One region of the Brucella pituitosa genome, then DNA from elsewhere that is predicted to be linked to it. Evidence: riboswitches for the same ligand, from Rfam matches in the RefSeq annotation. Region 1 holds a riboswitch; each other region holds the start of a gene.

Region 1 (5,055 bases):
GTCGGTACGCACACAATTTTGTCGGAAGAAGATCGCGCGATGGTGCGTGGTTTTCTTATCAATAAGTTTCGCGGTGATATTTCGCTGTTTGATGATGGCTTGACTGCGATCACAGACTTCACGGGTTGGCGGTCTTTCGGCGTCGTTCCGTGGCTCAAAGCAGTTTCACGTTTGCCTGCAGAAGATTCGGTCGTGCTGGAGCGGGCAACGCGCGGTGATGCCAAAGCTTTAAAAGTGGCAGTACCAATGCTGCCGCGTATAGCAAATTTTGATGATCTCGATCCATTGAAAACAGAGCGCCAAGTCGAGGTCGTCATGGTTCCACCGGGGCAGCCATTGCCACATGATGCGGGCCTTGTCGTTCTGCCGGGAACCAAATCCACGATAGCTGATCTGATTGCCTTCCGTGAAAACGGTTGGGAGCGAGATTTACGGGCCCATGTGCGGCGCGGCGGGCATGTGCTTGGCATTTGTGGTGGGTTTCAGATGCTCGGAAGCCGCATCAGTGATCCTGAAGGCATCGAAGGGCAGGTTCACGAGATTGAAGGACTTGGATTGCTCGACGTTGAGACTGTGATGGAGCCGGAGAAAGTTGTGCGTAACGTCGCGGCCCGCTCGGTGCTCTTTGATACAGCTCTTGAAGGTTATGAAATTCACATCGGTCGCACTGGGGGGGCAGATGTTATTCGCCCGTTTGCCCGCATTGGCGATCATGATGATGGAGCCATGTCAGCGAATGGCCGGATCATAGGGACATATCTGCATGGTGTTTTTGGAGCAGATGATTTTCGGCAGCATTTTCTCGCAGCACTCGGCGTAAGCAGCTCAGGCGGGAATTATCGTGCTGGCATCGAAGCGGCACTTGATGAGTTGGCTGAAGGTTTGGAAAGCTGTCTGCATATCGACGATCTATTTAGTTTGTCCTAATTTTAAATCAGACGTTATGAAACCCCAAAGAATTTATTGCAAAAATCATTCCGTAATAAATTATTTCTAGCAATTTTTGCGACAGAATTTATTGCGATTTATAGTTTAGTATTTATGTCTTAAATATAGAATAATATTTACTTGAATTGATATTTTATTTGTATTGTTTTTAGAGGTAATTGTGAAGTCTGATTCAATTTTATTAGAAAATACTAATAATAATTATACGGATTTGAATAAGAGGTTTTTGTATTTTTCTATTGCCTTCACAGGTGTATTTATAATTTTTCCGCAAATTGATCTTGCTGTATCAAGATATTTTTTTAGTTCAGGTTCTTTCTTTATTTCTGAGAATTTTTTTTGGACTTCTCTAAGAGATATGCATCGGTCAAGTCAGTGGTTTTTTTTGATCGCTGTGTTGGTCTTGCCGGTATTGTATGCGGTGTGGCGATGCCCGCTTCCTTCAATTGCACCGCATAAAATTCTCTATGTCAGTTTGACCTTTATCCTTGGGTCGGGGGCCTTGGTTCAAGGCTTGAAGATACTCATAGGGAGAGCGCGGCCAAGGCATTTGATCGAGTTTGGCGGTTTGTCCGATTTTACGCCTGCATGGCAATTGGCGGGCATATGTCGCAACAACTGCTCATTTCCATCAGGAGAATCGTCTGCAGCAGCAGTGATGTTATCTCTGCTCGTTTTTGTTCCTGCCCGCAGACGTAAGGTTGCCGCGCTTATCCTTGTACCATTGTTGGTGCTCATTTCGTTGAATCGTGTGTTTATGGGTGCGCATTTTCTATCGGATGTGGTTATTGCCTGGACGCTGATCGTTGGTCTTATGCTTTGGCTGCGGCCTAGAGTTTTGCGTAATGCGGATGCAATTGACAACTGGGTAAGGCTTCGAGGGGAGGCTGCCCGCAAGCGTCTATACCCGATAGGCTGATTGACGCCGCATTGGCGAAGGCCTAGTGTCGATTTATGCAACAGGTTTTGCCGGGACGAAGCCCCGGCGATACCAAAAGGGAATGCGACGGACGGACCCAATCCGGGCGTCTTTATCGCAGCCGACCCCGCGACTGTAGAGCGGAGAGGGATGAGGCAAGCCGGTTAACCGGCAGCCACTGGAAACCATCAGCGTTTCTGGGAAGGCAGCTTCAGACCCTGCGACCCGTGAGCCAGGAGACCTGCCTGTTGCGTGAAGGGCATTATGCCCGCACCTGATGGGAGGTTTTCCCTGCTGCCTGCACGGAGGTTGTCATGGCTGCGCATAAAGAAAATTCACTTTCAACTACACTCCCTCTGCCACTTGCTGCCCGTCTTGGTACTGCGGTGGTTTCGCTCATGCTCGGCGCTTTCCTGATCTACGGCGTCGGTCTCGCGCATTCGGATACGCTGCATGATTCGGCGCATGACACGCGTCACTCTTACGGTTTTCCTTGTCACTGAGCAGTTAAAGCGTCTGTTTTAGGATTTGGTGCTTTGCAGCGCCCGATGGTGAATGGCCGTCGGCGCGAGTTTTTTGTTGAGGGACAAGAATGTTGATCCGTTATCTTCTGGCCACGCTTGCTGCTGGCCTTCTGGCAGGGCTTCTCGTGACGCCTGCCATGTATTTGAAAACTGTTCCGCTCATCATTCAGGCGGAAACTTATGAAGACGCTGGCGGCGGTCACAGCCATGGTGAAGCAGAAGCTGCCGCGCCACATGATCATGCCGCTGCTGCAACTGCTGCTAGTGAAGGTGAAGAAGCTGGAGCCGAACTGCCGTTTGGTCGTCTTGGCAATACATTGCTTGCCAATCTCGTGGCCGGTGCAGGTTTTGCGCTTCTGCTCGGCGGTGTAGCGTTGCTGCTCGGTCGTCGCATCACCCCGCAGAACGGTATTCTCTGGGGTATGGCTGGTTTCTTTACGGTCGCTTTCCTGCCAGCTTTAGGGCTTTCGCCGGAATTGCCTGCGATGCCCGCTGCGGATTTGGCTGAACGTCAGCTTTGGTGGCTTTCCACGGTGGTCTTGAGCGGTGTTGGTATTTATCTGCTGGTTCTGCGTGGAGAAGTGGTTTCCAAGATCCTTGGTCTGGTGCTGATCGTTGCACCACATCTTTATGGCGCGCCGCATCCGGAAGATATTTCCTCGCCAATTCCATCGCTGCTGGCCTCGCAATATGCTGTCGCATCTCTGGCAACCAACCTCTTTATGTGGGCTGTGATCGGTCTGGCACTAGGCTGGTTCATTCAGACTTACGCAAAGTCGGAAGTGGAAGGCTGATAGGAATGGCTTCGTCAGGAAAAATTACATTCGTTCTCGGCGGAGCCCGTTCCGGTAAGTCGTCTTATGCAGAGAAACTGGTTGAAGACTCAGGACTTCAGCCAGTCTATCTGGCAACTGGACGCGCATTCGACGAGGAAATGGAAAGCCGCATCTCCATTCATCGCCATCGTCGCGGAAGCGAATGGCAGACGGTGGAGGAACCGCTTGATCTTGTTGGAATGCTCGAAAAACATGCAAGGCATGACCGCTTTGTGCTGGTCGATTGCCTGACACTCTGGATCACCAATCTGATGATGGCAGAGCAGAATATCGCTGCTGAAACTAAGACACTGATAGCGGCGTTGCGCCAGCTTTCAGGTCCGGTTGTATTCGTTTCGAACGAAGTTGGACTTGGCATTGTGCCGGAAAATCGGATGGCGCGGGAGTTTCGCGATCATGCCGGTTTTTTGCATCAGGCCGTGGCATCAGTGGCGGATGAAGTTTATTTCATGGCGGCAGGTCTGTCGCTCAAAATGAAGGGATAATTCGATGCAGGGACAAAAGATTCCAGCGACCGTGATCACCGGCTTTTTAGGTTCGGGCAAGACCACGATGATCCGCAATTTGCTGGAAAACGCCAATGGCAAACGTATTGCGCTCATCATCAATGAGTTCGGCGATCTGGGCGTCGATGGCGGAATTCTGAAAGGTTGTGGTATCGAAAGCTGCCGTGAGGAAGACGTGATTGAACTCAACAATGGTTGCATTTGCTGCACTGTTGCCGATGATTTCATTCCGACCATGACCAAGCTTCTCGACCGTGCGGATCGTCCTGATCATATCGTGATTGAAACGTCGGGTCTGGCGCTGCCACAGCCCCTGGTCGCAGCCTTCAACTGGCCTGAAATCAAGACGCAGGTTACGGTTGACGGCGTGGTGACTGTGATTGATGCAGCCGCCGTTGCTGAAGGTCGTTTTGCCGATGATCACGACAAGGTGGATGCACAGCGCGCAGCGGACGAATCTCTTGATCATGAAAGCCCTTTAGAAGAACTTTTTGAGGATCAGATTCATGCGGCCGACCTTATCGTTCTGAATAAGGCCGATCTCGTTGATCCATCGAAACTCGATATCGTGAAGGCCGATGTGGCTGAACGCTCAACACGCCGCGTCAATATGGTGTCGGCAAGTTTTGGCAAGCTTGGTGCCGATGTACTGCTCGGTCTTGGCGTGGGTACGGAAGACGATATTGCCAACCGCAAGTCGCATCATGAAATCCATCATGCTGATGGCCATGAGCATGATCACGACGAGTTTGAAAGCTTTGTTGTTGAAGCAGGCTCTGTTGCCGATCCGAAGGCATTTACCGAGAAGCTTATGGCCGTGATTGCGGAACATGATGTTCTGCGTCTCAAGGGCTTTGTCGACGTACCGGGTAAGCCGATGCGTCTGGTTGTGCAGGCCGTTGGTCCGCGTATTGAGCATTATTTCGACCGCCCATGGGGCAAAGATGAAGTGCGCAATACGCGCCTTGTCGTCATTGGTCTGCATGAGATCGATGAGCAGGCAATCACCAAAGCCGTGAAAGACGCTGTTTCGTAATGCACTTATTGCTTGCCCAGAAAGGAACGATCAGCGACGGCAACGAGGCCATCGATCTTGGCCAGACGCCGGGCGAAATATTGTTCCTTTCCGCTGCTGACACCGAATTGGCCAGCCTTGCCCAAGCTCATAAGCTTGTGCAGGGCGGGCCAAGTCTGAGGCCAAGTCTAAGGCTCGCCAATTTTCTAAGCCTTACCCATCCGATGTCAGTGGATACCTATGTGGAGCGCACGGCACGTCACGCGAAGCTGATCGTGGTGCGTATCATTGGTGGTGAAACCTACTG
Region 2 (5,055 bases), on a different replicon from region 1:
CAAATGCTGCCGAAACTGTCATGAACGCGAGCAGCATCAACGCGAAATACTCGGATGGACCGAAGGAGAGGGCAAATTTCACCACCCACGGGGCCACGAATGCCAGTGCCAGAGTGGCGATAAGTCCTGCAATAAAGGAACCGATGGCGGCGGTTGCAAGTGCTGGCCCGCCGCGCCCCGCTCGCGCCATTTTGTTGCCCTCCAACGCCGTGACGATGGAAGCACTTTCTCCGGGCGTGTTGAGCAGGATCGACGTGGTTGAACCGCCATACATACCACCGTAGTAAATACCGGCAAACATGATGAGCGATCCGGCAGGATCAAGTTTATAAGTGACAGGTAGAAGCAATGCCACAGTCAGCGCCGGGCCGATGCCCGGCAGTACGCCAACAGCCGTACCAAGTGTGACGCCAATCAGCGCATAAATAAGGTTTGCCGGTTCAAGCGCCACCAGAAGTCCGTTGGCGAGAAGAGTGACAGTATCCATTGTTGTCTCGCTCTAAACCAGATGCTCAAGCCAGCCTGATGGCAGCGAAAGCTGCAGGCCGCGCGCAAAAATGAACCAGATGACGAATGCAAAGACGATGCCGACAGGCACGCTGATCCAGAACTTGCGATAACCAAATCCGCGCGCCGTTGCCGCAAAGAGTAGCCCCGTTGCGATGGAAAATCCCAAAGTTTTCATCGTCAGCATCTGAATAACCAAGCCACCGACGATCCAGGCCATAGGCGCGATTTCCTGATGTTCGCGCTCTGGAAAGTCGCCTTTAATAGCACTGATCACCGTCCATATAGACAGGATGAACAACCCGGCGGCAATGATATAGGGCACAGTTTTTGGCCCAACTGGCGAATAGGAAAGAACGTTGTTGCCATAGGCGGTTGACCAGGCAATCGCGATAGCGACCGCTCCCAGAATGAAGGCGATCACAAGAGCTGCATAATCCGGCGCCGTTCCAGTGGAACGGCGCTCTGCCTGCTGTTCAGATCCTGTCATTTGACGAGGCCGATTTCCTTGAGGATGGTTTCAGTGGACGCCACGTCTTTGGCGAGCTGTTCCTTGAACGCATCGCCTGCCAGATAGGTGTCGGCCCAGCCTTTATCCTTAAGTGCCTTCTGCCAGGATTCCGATTTCACCATCTTCTCAACATCGGCATTGATGACGGCTACTTGTTCCGCAGTAATATCGGGCGCAGCGCCAATCATACGCCAGTTCTGGATTGAAACATCAACGCCGCTTTCCTTGAACGTCGGAGCATCGATGCCTTCAATGCGTTCGTCACTGGAGATGCCGATGATGCGCAGCGTGCCAGCCTTGATCTGCGGATCAAATTCACCGTAGCCGGAAATACCCACAGTCACCTGATTGCCAAGAATTGCTGCAAGTGCCTCACCGCCACCGGAAAAGGCGATGTAATTGACTTTGGTCGGGTCAACGCCAACGGCTTTGGCGAAAAGGCCGGCCGTAATGTGGTCCGTGCCGCCAGCAGAACCGCCGCCCCACGAGACAGAACCTGGGTCGGCTTTCAGTTTGGTGACGAGATCACCAAGATTTTGAATGTCGGATGATGCTGGAACGACGATAGCTTCATATTCGCCGGTGAGGCGAGCAATTGGCGTGATCGCGTCAAGATTTACCGGCGAATTGTTGGTCAGGATCGCGCCGACCATAACATAGCCGCCAACGATGAGCTGGCTCGGATCGCCTTTATTCTGATTGACGAACTGCGCGAGGCCAATGGTGCCACCTGCGCCCGGAACGTTGATAACCTGAACGCTGCCGGAAATCTTTTCATCCTGAAGCACGCTCTGCATGGTGCGTGCTGTCTGATCCCAGCCACCACCCGGTGCTGCTGGTGCCAGTACTTTATAATCTTCAGCCGAAGCCGCGCCTGTCATTGCAAGCGCTGCCACAGACGAAATGGCCAGAATCCATTTACGCATAAATCCTCCCTGAATGCACTTTGCGTGCAATTTTCTGCTGTCTTTTGACAGCCCTCCTCAAAACCCTCTGCTTCCCAGTCAGAGACTCCTGATCTGGAGACTACAGCAGAGAATTGCAATATACCAGCAAGCAATGCCGCTCGTTTTACTTGCAAGATCGTATTAGCAAAAAGTCTTATGTGGCGCTTTTATATAGCCGAATAAGCGTCCGGCTTCGCTTGACGTGTCCAAAGGTGCGATGTAATAAAGTTACGACGGTTCCCCCGACCGAGAGTGAAGGGGATTAATAGGGAACACGGTGAGGACGACCCAAAAGGGGCCGAAACCGTGGCTGCCCCCGCAACTGTAAGCGGATTGCCGTTCATCCTTGTGATGCCTCAAAAGCGTCATGTCACTGGGCTTGTTACAAACAGCTCGGGAAGGCAGATGAACAGCGAATATCTGCGAGCCAGGAGACCTGCCGTCTAACGTAGTCCATTGTCACGGGCGGGGATGCCCGGAGCAGGAGTTGGTTATGACAGCTTTAAACGTCGCAAGACGTCGTCTCCCATTGTCATTCATATCCCCGGATATGTCCGTTCTCTTTAAGCGCCGGATCGCTTCCGCCGTTTGATGCGGCTTTTTCTCATATCATTTCGGGGATTTAGATGAAAATTTCAGGCCAAGTGCCATTTAGCGCACTTCTGGGCGCAGTCGCTCTTTTCGCAACCGGTTTCGCGGCGCAGGCAGCAGAAACCCAATATCCGCTGACGCTGAAAAACTGCGGTCGCGATGTAACCTTCAAACACGCGCCGGAGCGGGCAGTCGCCGTTGGTCAGAGCAGCACGGAGATCCTCTACAGCCTTGGCCTCGGCGACAAGGTTGTGGGTACGGCTGTTTGGTTCGGCCCGGTCCTCAAAGGCTTTGAGGAGGTGAATGCCAAGGTAAAGCGCCTGGCTGATAACGATCCGAGTTTTGAAAGCGTACTTACGCAAAAGCCAGACATTGTTACGGCGGATTTCCAGTGGCATGTCGGGCCGATGGGCATTGTGGCCAAACCGGAACAATTCGAAGAATTGGGTATTCCTGCCTACACATCGCCTTCCGATTGCGTCGGCAAAGATAATTCTGGTGGCGGCGATGGTGTTCGCACAGCGCCATTCACGATGAATATCGTCTATCAGGAAATCGGCGAACTGGCTCAGATATTCAATGTACAGGATCGCGGTGAAAAGCTGATCGCAGAGCTCAAGGCACGTGAAGATGCAGCCCGCAAAAAGATCGGTTCCGCAGATGGAAAGCTTTCGGCTGTTGCCTGGTTCTCCAGCACACAGGTTGATGCTGATCCTTATGTTGCTGGTAAGTTCGGCGCTCCTGCCTACATCCTTTCTGCGCTCGGCATCAGGAATGTGATTGAGAGTGAAGAAGAATGGCCAGCGGTGGGTTGGGAAACAATCGCCAAGGCGGGCCCATCGATGATCGTTGCAGCGAAGCTTGATCGTCGTCGTTATCCTGCCGATGACATTGCGGTCAAACATCAGTTTCTCAAGACCGATCCTGTGACGAAATTAATGCCTGCTGTTGAAGGTGGATATGTTTTCGATATCGATGCACAGTCGATGAGCACGTCGTTGCGAGTGATCGAGGGCATTGAAACGCTGGCTGCCGATATTGCCGGTTCGGATCTGAATAAGTGATGTCAAAGGCAGCCATAGCAGGCATTTCACTGAAAACCACGATGAGTTCCCGGGTGCTTTTGGGAGTACTTGCGCTCGTCCTGCTCTTCGTTGCTTTGTGGCTGGGTGCTGCCATTGGTGAAACTGCCATACCTCTGGACGTGGTGGCGAAGACCATCGCCAACCGCGTCTGGAATGCCGGCTATCCTATCGCGCCGATTGATGAAGGCATCGTTTGGAGCTATCGGCTGAGCCGGGCTGTTGTCGCAGCTTGCTGCGGTGCGGCGCTGGCCTTGTCGGGCGTGGTTCTGCAATCGCTTCTCCGCAATTCGCTGGCCGATCCCTATATTCTGGGTATTTCTGCCGGGGCTTCTACCGGGGCAGTGAGCGTTGCTATTCTCGGAATTGGTGCAGGTGTGCTCTCGCTGTCAGTGGGAGCGTTTATCGGTGCGATTGTGGCTTTTGTTCTCGTTTCCCTGCTCGCATTGCGGGCAGGGCGCGGTAACAGTGCGATCATTCTGGCCGGCATTGCTGGTTCGCAGCTTTTTAACGCGTTGACATCTCTCATTGTCACGAAGGCAGCAAATGCCGAACAGGCGCGCGGGATTATGTTCTGGTTGTTGGGCAATCTTTCAGGTGTCCGCTGGCCGGACGTTGCGCTCGCCTTGCCCGCCTGTGTGGTGGGGCTTCTTATCTGTCTTTGGCATGCCCGTGCGTTAGATGCTTTCACTTTCGGTTCGGAATCTGCTGCATCGCTTGGTATTCCGGTGCGGCGCGTTTATGCCGTTTTGATTGGTGTGAGCGCCATGATGACGGCCGTGATGGTGTCGATTGTCGGTTCCATCGGCTTCATTGGTCTGGTTATTCCTCATGCTGCGCGCATGCTGGTCGGTGTACGTCACGGCAGGTTGTTGCCTGCGGCGGCGCTCATCGGTGCAATCTTTATGATCCTGGCCGATATTGTGTCTCGCATTATTATTCCCGGTCAGGTTTTGCCTATCGGAGTCATTACGGCATTGGTCGGTGCCCCGGCATTTGCGCTGCTGCTTGGACAGAGAAGGGCACAATCATGATGCTCTCTACAAACAACGTCAGTTGGTCAGCAGGAGGCGTTGATATCCTGCGTAGCGTTTCGCTCGATGTGAAAGAGGGAGAATTCCTCGGTATCATCGGGCCAAATGGCTCAGGCAAAACAAGTTTTCTGTCTCTGCTTTCAGGTGTACGACGCAGTCGTTCGGGAGAAGTAAAACTTTGCGGTAAGCCGATCCAAAAATTTAATCGGCGCGAGATTGCGCGCAAACTGGCACTTGTTGAACAACAGGCGGGCACAACAGAGCGCATCACCGCAAGGCAGGCGGTGGAGTTGGGGCGCACGCCATATCTTGGCGCTCTGTCTCCCTGGTCAGAGCAGGACGATGCCGTTGTCGATCGGGCGCTGGCCAATGTTGATATGGCA
Region 3 (5,055 bases), on a different replicon from region 1:
GGTCGGCTACACCGCTTGAACACAGACGGAAGCTTTCGACAGCCCAATCGAGGTAGGTCGACCAGTCAGCGCGACGCAGCGGCAAGCCTTCGCGCAAGGCGGCCTCGTCGATCTGGATCATGATTGCACCGGCACCTTCCAGATCGCTCACTTCGTCACGGATGGCGAGCGCGATCTGTCGGCAGGTTGCGGCGCGCGGAATGTCATCACGAACAAACGACCAGTTGAGGATCGTCACAGGCCCGGTCAACATGCCCTTCATAGGCTTATCCGTCAGTGACTGCGCGTATTTCCACCAGGCAACCGTCATCGGCTCAGGACGGGAAACGTCACCGAAAATGATCGGAGGGCGGACATAGCGCGAGCCATAACTCTGCACCCAGGCGTATTTTGTGAAAGAGAAGCCCGAGAGCTGCTCGCCAAAATACTGAACCATGTCGTTACGCTCGAACTCGCCATGCACCAGTACATCGAGGCCGATTTCTTCCTGCCAGCGAATAGCGGCTTCAGTTTCGCGCTGGATGAAGCTCTCATATTGCGCATCGGTGATCTCACCTTTGTTGACCGCTGCGCGTGCTTTGCGCACTTCAGGGGTCTGCGGAAAAGATCCGATTGTCGTGGTGGGGAAAGCGGGCAAGCCGAGCTTGTCGCTTTGAATTTTGCGTCGCTCGGTGAACACGCTGTTGCGCTTCTTTTGAGCTTCCGTGACAGCGGCAACGCGCTGTTCAACAGCCGGACTGTGGACCTTTGGCGATGTGCGGCGGGCTGCAATGGCCTCACTTGCGGCTTTCAGTTCTGAAAGAACCGTGCTTTTGCCTGACGAAAGCGCACGTCCGAGGATAGCAATCTCATCGATCTTTTGTGCTGCAAAAGCGAGCCAGTTTTTAAGTTCTGCATCGAGCCCGGTTTCCAGTTCAAGATCAATCGGTACATGCAGGAGCGAGCAGGATGGGGCAATTTCGATGCGTTCCAGCCCGCGCTTTTCAACGATGGGCTGAATGCGGTCGATGATGGCATTGAGATCGGCGCGCCAGATATTGCGGCCATCAATTACACCGAGAGAAAGATGCTGATCGGGGCGTGCTTTCGCTACAATGTCGTTAAGCTGATCTGCGCCGCGTACCAGATCGACGTGAAGACCCGCGACCGGCAAAGCCAATGCAGTGTCGAGATTGTGGCCCAGCTCACCGAAATAGGTAGCAAGCAGGATTTTCGCGTCGGAAGCAGTGGCAAGACGCTGGTAAGCAAGTTCAAATGCAGCTTGTTCATTTGGGATGAGATCGAGAGCCAGCGCTGGTTCGTCAATCTGCACCCAGTCGGCACCGGCATTTGCAAGTTCACGCAGCAACTCTTCATAAACAGGCAGCAGCTTTGGCAGCAAGGCTACAGGATTGAAGCCTTCAGCGGTGGATTTAGCCAGCTTCAGGAATGTAACCGGGCCAAGAATAACTGGACGTGTGTGGATACCCAGTGCCTTGGCTTCGAGGAAGTGTTCGACCGGCTTGCGGGACGAAAGCCTGAACTCCTGATCATCGGTGAGTTCTGGCACCATATAGTGATAATTGGTGTCGAACCACTTGGTCATTTCAAGCGCAGTCACACCATGACCATGCCCATGTTCTTGATTGCCACAACCGCAATTGTTGCTTGTTTTGCCTTCGCTGCCACGCGCCATGGCGAAATAAGTCTGGAGCGATACGTCGCCGCTTGACCAGCCGTAACGGGCAGGGATGGCGCCGACCATTACAGCCGTATCAAGCACATGATCGTAAAGAGAGAAGTCGTTTGATGGAATTTTCGTGATGCCGTGATCGCGCTGTTCGGCCCAATTGGCCGCGCGCAAAGCGCTGGCAATAGTGAGCAGTTCTGCTTCAGACGATTTACCTGCCCAGAAAGCTTCGAGTGCAAATTTCAGTTCGCGATGACGGCCGATGCGCGGTACACCAAGGGTGGCGGTAGCGACGGTGGTTTGTGACATGGCTATATATACCCCGATATAGATGGGGGCGCGGGTTCACAGACGTGCGCGAAAAGGCTGCTTCTGGCAACCAGACCTGCAACACTCCGGGACACCCCGCCCGTGGACGTTGTTTTGTCATGGCAGGTCTCCTGGCTCGCGGGTCAGCGCCTCGATCCGCCTTCCCGGAATGTTTCGTTCCAGTGGCATGATGGATCAAGGCTCGCCGCTTACAGTTGCGGGGGCAGCACCGGTTTTGTCTTCAACGCACCGGTTTCCCTCTTAGCTTTCATCTGAAGTCTGACGAAAGAACCATAACGCCGCTCAGTCTGCCGGAAGCTTCACTGCTTGTCAATATTATATAAAGAAATGTTTATGTGTTTATGTCTAGAAAATGCCCGCACTTATTGCTTAGCCGAAAGTACTAAGTGCTCAGAACGAAGATCGGATGGCTTGTGTGAGAGAAATTGAATAAAAACAGATAATTAAGGGATCAGCGCGTAATCTTCGTGAGCGTGGGAAATATCAATTGATATGGCCCTGCGCGGGGACTCGTGCTAACGGTGCCACTATTGGGCTGGTTATATGGTCGGATATCTGAGCTAGATATCTGATTTCACTGATTAAAAAAGAGTTGGGTTTAGCCGAATCCTCAACGGCGATTATTCGCATTTTCGCCTTGAGGGGGCAGGATATGTTCGTATGAGTTTCAGATATCCCTGGCAGAGGCTGGCTTTGTTACCGCGTATTGGTAAGCAGATCATACTGCTGCTGAGCGACTGCCTGTTGTTGCTGCTCAGCGCCTATCTCGCCTTTGTCATGCGGCTTGGCTTTGTTTTTGTCCCGACGCAGACGCAGATTTTCCTGATCGCCATCGCTCCGGCTCTCGCAATCCCCGTCTTTATTCGTTTTGGTCTTTATCGGGCAATTATTCGCTATCTGGCCGAGCGAGCCATCTGGCCAATCTTTCAGGCGACCGCTATTGCAGCCCTATTCTGGGTGGCGCTGGTCTTTCTTATGGAATCATACGGCGGTGCTGGTTTGCCGCGTTCGGTTCCTCTTCTCTACTGGCTTTTGAGTACGGTGCTTATCTCTGCCAGCCGCTTTGGTGCGAAATGGCTGCTGCGCAGTGCTGAATCCAATAAGACCTATTCGAGCACAGCCCTCATCATTGGTGTTGGTGAGCCAGGACGTCAGCTGGCAACCGCACTTCGCAGCCACAGTGATACACATGTGGTCGGTTTCGTTGATCCAACTGGCCAGCTTGGCGGCATGGATATCATTGGTCTCCGGGTCTATGACATTGCAGCGATCCCGCGTTTGATCGAGAATTTTGGCGTTCGTCAGGTTGTCATATCCGAACCGGAAATCGATCAGAAGCAGCGGCAGGAACTTGCACGTCTGCTCGGGCGTCTGCCGGTTAGCACCCGCATTCTGCCGCCTATTGCTGATCTGACGGCTGGCAAATATCTTGTCAGTGCTCTGCGCAATGTCGAGATTGACGATTTGCTTGGGCGTTCGCCTGTGCCGCCAGATGTCGATTTGCTCCGCGAAGTTGTTGAAGGGCGACGCATTATGGTTACGGGCGCTGGCGGGTCGATTGGCAGCCAGCTCTGCCGCACGATTGCGCAGTGGAACCCAAGCTGCATCGTGCTTTTTGAATCGAGCGAATTCGCGCTTTATCAGATCGAGCGACAGTTACGGCAGATTGCGCAATGCGATGTCATTCCGGTGCTTGGCACGGTGGCTCATCGGCAATGTGTTGAAAAAGCTATCCGCGCCCACACCGTTGACACGGTTTATCATTGCGCAGCTTATAAGCATGTGCCGCTTGTCGAAAAGAACCCGCTTGTCGGTATCTATAACAACGTGTTCGGCACGCTGAACGTGGCTGCCGCAGCTTTTGCGACCGATGTCGAACGGATGGTGCTGATTTCATCCGACAAGGCCGTGAGGCCAACAAATGTTATGGGCGCAACAAAGCGTTGGGCCGAACTTGTCGTTTATTACTACGGGACACTCGCCGAAAAGGCGGGTCATCATAAATCGTTCTATTCCGTCCGCTTCGGCAATGTTCTGGGCTCTAACGGTTCAGTGGTTCCGCTTTTCCGCGAACAGATCGCCAATGGTGGACCCGTCACGCTCACGCACGAAGACATGACGCGTTATTTCATGTCGATCAAGGAAGCGGCCGAGCTCATCGTGCAGTCCGGCGCGATTGCCAAATCCGGTGATACCGTGCTTCTTGAGATGGGCGATCCAGTCAAAGTTCGAGATTTGGCCGAGAACATGATCCTGCTTGCTGGATTGACTGTACGCAACGCAGAGAATCCTGATGGAGACATTGCCATTGAGGTGACGGGTATTCGCGAAGGCGAGAAGATGTATGAAGAGCTTTTCTACGATCCTTCTCAAGCTCAGACGACGCGCCACCCCAAAATTATGCGTGCACCAAAGGGTCAGAAGGTTGCTGTGGACGTCCCTAAAAGCCTTGATACTCTTCGGGCTGCGATGGAGACAGAAGATGCCAACGCTGCCCGCAAGGTTCTGTTTGACGTCATAACTTCCTGAAGCGTCCGCGAAAATCGAGCAGCAGCAAAAGCACTGCGACCGCGGCGGTGAGCACGAATATAATCTGCGAAAGCATATGGTCGAAAACCATAATTGCAGCCGCACATGTTATCAGAATGATATTGAGCAGTGCGACGTGGCTCACCACCTTCGACACGCTCCACCCGGCCCGTTTGGCGACCTGATAGGCATGTTTTGAATGTGCTTTCAGAATGTTCTCGCCTGCCAGACCGCGTAAGATGATCGTCGTGCCAGCATCAAGCACGTAATAGAGCGGCAGAATAAGCGCGACCGCTATATGCGTTTCCCGTGCCAGAAGCAGAAGCGCGGTTCCGGCAAGCAGCCCCAGCGGAAAGCTGCCGGAATCGCCCAAAAAAACGATTGCGGGTGGACGGTTGTAAAAAGCAAACCCGAGAAGGCCGCCTGCTATGATCGCGGCAATTGTGCCGCTTTCAACGCCTGCGAGCTGAAACGCTGCCAGCAGCGCAATTCCAGCCATGGGTACGCCGATGCCTGCGACAGTCATG
Region 4 (5,055 bases), on a different replicon from region 1:
CTTGCCCTCTTTACGGATTTCGATCTTGGAAACAATCGGATGGATCGAAGAGGTCGAATGGTTGATGTAGGAGATCGAGCCTGTTGGCGGCACAGCCTGCAGGTTCTGATTATAAAGTCCGCCTTCCATGACGGACTTTTTCAGTTCCTGCCAGTCTTCCTGCGTCGGGATTGCAATACCGGCATTCTCGAAAATCTCGCGAACCTTCTCAGTCGCAGGCTCCCAGACCTGATCGGTATATTTGTCGAAATATTCACCTGTCGCATATTTCGATTTCTCAAAGCCCTTGAACGAGCTGCCCTGTTCGACCGCAATACGATTGGAGGCGCGCACCGCGTGATAGGCAACGGTGTAGAAGTAGACATTAGTGAAATCGACGCCCTCTTCCGAACCATAGAAGATACGTTCGCGAGCGAGATAGCCGTGCAGGTTCATCTGGCCGAGGCCGATGGCATGGCTTTCGTCATTGCCACGGGCAATCGAAGGCACCGAGCCGATATGGCTCATATCGGCAACAGCCGTCAGCGCACGGATTGAGGTCTCAATCGTCTTGCCGAAATCCGGGCTATCCATGGCTGCCGCTATATTGAGCGACCCGAGATTGCAGGAAATATCCTTGCCGAGATGCTCATAAGACAGATCATCATTGAAGATGCTGGCTTCGCTCACCTGAAGAATTTCCGAGCAGAGATTGCTCATGGTGATGCGGCCATCAATCGGATTGGCACGGTTCACCGTGTCTTCAAACATGATGTAAGGATAGCCGGACTCAAACTGGATTTCTGCCAGCACCTGGAAGAAGTCACGCGCATTGATCTTCTTCTTGCGGATACGACCGTCATCCACCATTTCGCGATATTTTTCAGTGATCGAAATCTCGGTCATCGGCACGCCATAGACGCGCTCGACGTCATAAGGCGAGAAGAGGTACATGTCCTCGTCGTTTTTGGCGAGTTCAAACGTGATGTCCGGGATCACAACGCCAAGCGACAGCGTCTTGATGCGGATTTTTTCGTCTGCATTTTCGCGCTTTGTATCGAGGAATCGCATGATGTCGGGGTGATGGGCGTGCAAATAAACCGCGCCCGCGCCCTGACGCGCACCAAGCTGGTTAGCGTAGGAGAATGAATCTTCCAGAAGCTTCATCACCGGAATGATGCCGGAAGACTGGTTCTGGATCTGCTTGATCGGCGCACCGGATTCACGAATATTGGTCAGGCTGAGCGCCACACCGCCGCCGCGCTTTGAAAGCTGGAGTGCCGAATTAATCGAGCGACCAATCGATTCCATGTTGTCTTCAACACGCAACAGGAAGCACGAGACCAGTTCGCCACGCTGCTTTTTTCCTGCATTGAGGAAGGTCGGCGTTGCCGGCTGATAACGACCTGAAATGATCTCATCGACCATTTCGCGTGCGTGCTGCTCGTTGCCACGCGCAAGCGCCAACGCCACCATGCAGACGCGATCTTCATAGCGCTCAAGATAGCGCTTACCGTCGAAGGTTTTCAGCGTATAGCTGGTGTAATATTTGAACGCACCGAGGAAGGTCGGGAAGCGAAATTTCTTGTCATAGGCATGATCGAAAAGATCGCGCACGAAATTGAAGGAATACTGATCCAGCACTTCCTGTTCGTAATAGCCTTCATCGACCAGATAATCGAGCTTCTCACGCAGATTGTGGAAGAACACCGTGTTCTGGTTGACGTGCTGCAGGAAATATTGCTGCGCCGCCTGGCGATCGCGATGCAGCTGAATCTTCCCCTCGTCATCATAGAGGTTCAGCATCGCATTGAGCGCGTGATAATCCAGCGACGTTTCCGTCAGCTTCTGCGGCTTGCTGCCCGATGCTGGCGATGACTCGTGCTTTTCCGAAGCGGCGACCGTCTCGCGCTCACGGGTCAGGGTTGTGTCTGCCGTGTCCAAAATCGTTCCATCCCGTCTTTAACATTGACAATGTCTTCATCCGTTCCCAGAAGCTCAAAACGATAGAGGTAGGGAACCTGACATTTTTCCGAAATTATTTTGCCTGCAAGGCCAAAGCCTTCGCCGAAATTGCTGTTCCCGGCGGCGATAACACCGCGAATGAGGGATCGGTTATCCGCATCATTGAGAAAGCGGATGACCGGCTTGGGAACAGCGCCTTTCGCACCCCCGCCGCCGTAGGTTGGCGTTACGAGCACAAAAGGCTCGTTGACCCGTAACAGGCCAGTATTATCTTCATAGCTTTCCAGCGGAATGCGCTTTGAACGCATGCCAAGACGCATCACAAAGCGATGCGTGTTTTCCGAACGGCTGGAAAAATAAACGATCTGGCCCATAACAAACCCCGGCAGCAGACCGGCGTTACGCCAGCGAGCTGATCATATCCGGACGGAAACCGGCCCAATGGGATTCACCGGCAACAACAACCGGCACCTGACGGTATCCGAGGCCCTGAACGAGATCATATGCATCGGCATTGGCGGAAATGTCGATGACATCATATTCAATGCCCTGACGGTCGAGCGCGCGGGTGGTTGCGGTGCACTGGACGCAGGCGGGCTTGCTATAGACGGTAACGTTCATTTTTTCCTCACTGGGGATGGAGCATTTCCAGCACCGTCGCAGAAGCATTTGGCGTTGGAGAATGCATATAGACAGACGTTTTGATCCACTGCGCCTCACACGAAAGAAGGCGCAAAAAAGCGTTCGCGCATGACGAAATGCGCGTGAAAAGCAACGAAAACTGAGAGGCACAACGAGCTTTAAGAGCGCGAAGCCTTCAAACTAGCCCGTACCGGGCGGACCGGAACTGTTTGGTCTTGAATTACTCGACATGCTTGTCACCCCGAAGCTTATGAGAGGGATATACGGGGCACCAAAAGACATGGCAGAACAATGCCACAACTTATCGCGCGCCAACCGGACACCCCGCCCGTGGACGTTCTCGTTCAAGGCAGGTCTCCTGGCTCACGGTTTAATGCTTTTTGCCCGCCTTCCCGGTTTTAGCCAGTGGCATATGGACATAAAGCTCGCCGCTTACAGTTGCGGGGGCAGCTACGGCTTAACAGCATCCATCATGGATACCACGCACCGTATTCCCATCTTCGCTTTTGATCCTCACGAATCGTAAGAACCTTGAACACAAGATATAGTATCTGAAGTTAAAAAGTCGTCAATGGATAGACGGTTCAAAAAAATTTAATCTGGCTTTTACCCCGGGCAGCCTGTGAATAGCAGGGATATGTAGCCGACTATTCCACAGGCGTGATAGGCCTGGGTCGAAAGTCGGGCTTTACGGCCTTCAATGCCATGCGATCCACCAGATGTGGTGCCAATAGTTTCAACCAGCGCCCCAAACGCATCTGACGCGTCATCAACACTTCGCGTTTGCGGTTGGTGATTCCATCCAGCATCAGCTCGACGGCCCGCTGAACAGACATCATATCGTCTTCGCGAACGCCACTCACCCCGAGAGCGCCCCCACTGGCTCCATAGCCAACCTTGCGAATGTCGGTTTTGACGACGCCCGGATAAACAATCGTCACCGAAATACCGCTTGGATCAAGCTCGGAACGCAGCGCCTCACAAAACCCTGAAAGCGCAAATTTGGTGCCGCTATAGGCTGTACGTCCCGGCACGCCAATCAGTCCGGCAACAGATGAAACTGCCACGATGCGGCCTTTGGTTTTGGCCAGATGCGGGAGTGCTGCATGGATCGGCCAGACGCTGCCCCAATAGTTGAGCTCCATCAGATCATGCATCCATTTCAAGTCTTCCGGTTTGATCTCGGAAAAATTGGCATGGGCCGACATGCCCGCATTAACGATCAGCGTATCAATCCGACCAAAAGAAGAAGCCGTTTTTTCAATGAGGCCAATACAGGCATTGCGATCCGTAACATCGGTCGGAACAACCAGAACTTTACTGCCTGACTGCTCTATTTCTGCAGCAAGCGCTTGCAACTTTTCGACGTTACGCGCCGCCAGAACCAGCGCTGCCTTGTTCCCGTCACACATGCTTATCTGGCGCGCGGTTTCGGCACCTATGCCATCGGATGCGCCTGTGATGATCGTAACTTCCATGAAGCCCTCCCTTGCTCGCATGAATGGTCATGTTTCCGAGCTTACAATTCACTTCGTCAAGCCGTCCAGTACCGAGAATTTGCTCGTGGGCATACCAGGCCTTCACAAAGCCGTGTGAGATGACAGACAAAGAGCTTAACGAAATCAATGCCCTACTGAACGACATCTCCCGGATATCAATTGAATTGATTAAAATCCCTGGTGTTCGTCGAAGGGATAAATTGACAGCCGCGCTTCATTTCCTGTATCGCTTTATTAAATCCTGAACATTGTTCAATATATTGAACAATTAAGAAGAGATCCTCCCAAGCATCTCTTCAGACGACCGATGCACCGGCTGCATCGGAAAACTGTCGGTCCGGCTTTCCTCTACGCGAAAGCCGGACCGCTTGAAACCCAGCGCCTCTGTGCCGGCGAGGAATGAGAGACCTCGGCTCTGGGGAAATTTGAATAAGGGTGGAAACAATGACTATAGGTATCAAGCCATTTTCGTTCGACACGGTCGGCTCAATGCTTGTCGAGTGGGGGGCTGCAAAGCGTCTCGGCGAAGTTCTGGGCGAACGTTTCTCAGAACGCAAAATCCTCATCGTAACCGACAAGGGCCTGCACAAGGCTGGCGTTCTCAAAGAAGCGCTCGCTTCGCTGGAAAAAGCAGGCTTCAGCATCAGCATTTTCGATGCAGTTGTTGCTGATCCGCCGGAATCAGTTCTGTTCGAATGTGTCGATCAGGCCAAGGCCGCTGGCAGCGATATCGTGCTGGGCCTTGGCGGCGGCTCTTCAATGGATATTGCAAAGCTTGCTGCGGTGCTTATCGTCTCCGAGCAGGAACTGTCTGAGCTTTATGGTATTGGCAAAGTGCAGGGCACGCGCCTGCCGTTGATCCAGATCCCGACCACTGCTGGCACCGGATCAGAAGTGACCAACATCACGATCCTGACCACCGGCGAAACCACCAAAATGGGTGTCGTCTCCCGCCAGCTTTATGCAGATT

Evidence for each region. A riboswitch is a leader RNA that binds a small molecule or an ion and turns the genes downstream of it on or off. The one in region 1 is predicted to bind cobalamin.
Region 2: it holds a riboswitch for cobalamin, as region 1 does, so the genes downstream of both, ACSME1_RS18305 (ABC transporter substrate-binding protein) here and ACSME1_RS02355 (CbtB domain-containing protein) in region 1, are expected to answer to the same signal.
Region 3: it holds a riboswitch for cobalamin, as region 1 does, so the genes downstream of both, metE (5-methyltetrahydropteroyltriglutamate--homocysteine S-methyltransferase) here and ACSME1_RS02355 (CbtB domain-containing protein) in region 1, are expected to answer to the same signal.
Region 4: it holds a riboswitch for cobalamin, as region 1 does, so the genes downstream of both, nrdH (glutaredoxin-like protein NrdH) here and ACSME1_RS02355 (CbtB domain-containing protein) in region 1, are expected to answer to the same signal.

The regions. Positions count from the first base shown of each region.
Region 1 is NZ_OZ264092.1:475,827-480,881, reverse strand. It holds gene ACSME1_RS02365 (cobyric acid synthase) at 1-927, shown strand, start outside; gene ACSME1_RS02360 (phosphatase PAP2 family protein) at 1,109-1,867, shown strand; cobalamin riboswitch at 1,893-2,130, shown strand; gene ACSME1_RS02355 (CbtB domain-containing protein) at 2,182-2,370, shown strand; gene ACSME1_RS02350 (CbtA family protein) at 2,460-3,185, shown strand; gene cobU (bifunctional adenosylcobinamide kinase/adenosylcobinamide-phosphate guanylyltransferase) at 3,191-3,712, shown strand; gene cobW (cobalamin biosynthesis protein CobW) at 3,717-4,769, shown strand; gene cobN (cobaltochelatase subunit CobN) at 4,769-5,055, shown strand, end outside.
Region 2 is NZ_OZ264093.1:1,515,973-1,521,027, reverse strand. It holds gene ACSME1_RS18320 (tripartite tricarboxylate transporter permease) at 1-487, opposite strand, end outside; gene ACSME1_RS18315 (tripartite tricarboxylate transporter TctB family protein) at 500-997, opposite strand; gene ACSME1_RS18310 (Bug family tripartite tricarboxylate transporter substrate binding protein) at 994-1,944, opposite strand; cobalamin riboswitch at 2,183-2,423, shown strand; gene ACSME1_RS18305 (ABC transporter substrate-binding protein) at 2,592-3,620, shown strand; gene ACSME1_RS18300 (FecCD family ABC transporter permease) at 3,662-4,672, shown strand; gene ACSME1_RS18295 (ABC transporter ATP-binding protein) at 4,669-5,055, shown strand, end outside.
Region 3 is NZ_OZ264093.1:391,642-396,696, reverse strand. It holds gene metE (5-methyltetrahydropteroyltriglutamate--homocysteine S-methyltransferase) at 1-1,978, opposite strand, end outside; cobalamin riboswitch at 2,083-2,289, opposite strand; gene ACSME1_RS13100 (polysaccharide biosynthesis protein) at 2,660-4,528, shown strand; gene ACSME1_RS13095 (glycoside hydrolase) at 4,515-5,055, opposite strand, start outside.
Region 4 is NZ_OZ264093.1:642,500-647,554, reverse strand. It holds gene nrdE (class 1b ribonucleoside-diphosphate reductase subunit alpha) at 1-1,824, opposite strand, end outside; gene nrdI (class Ib ribonucleoside-diphosphate reductase assembly flavoprotein NrdI) at 1,899-2,318, opposite strand; gene nrdH (glutaredoxin-like protein NrdH) at 2,344-2,565, opposite strand; cobalamin riboswitch at 2,918-3,135, opposite strand; gene ACSME1_RS14210 (SDR family oxidoreductase) at 3,234-4,064, opposite strand; gene ACSME1_RS14205 (iron-containing alcohol dehydrogenase) at 4,530-5,055, shown strand, end outside.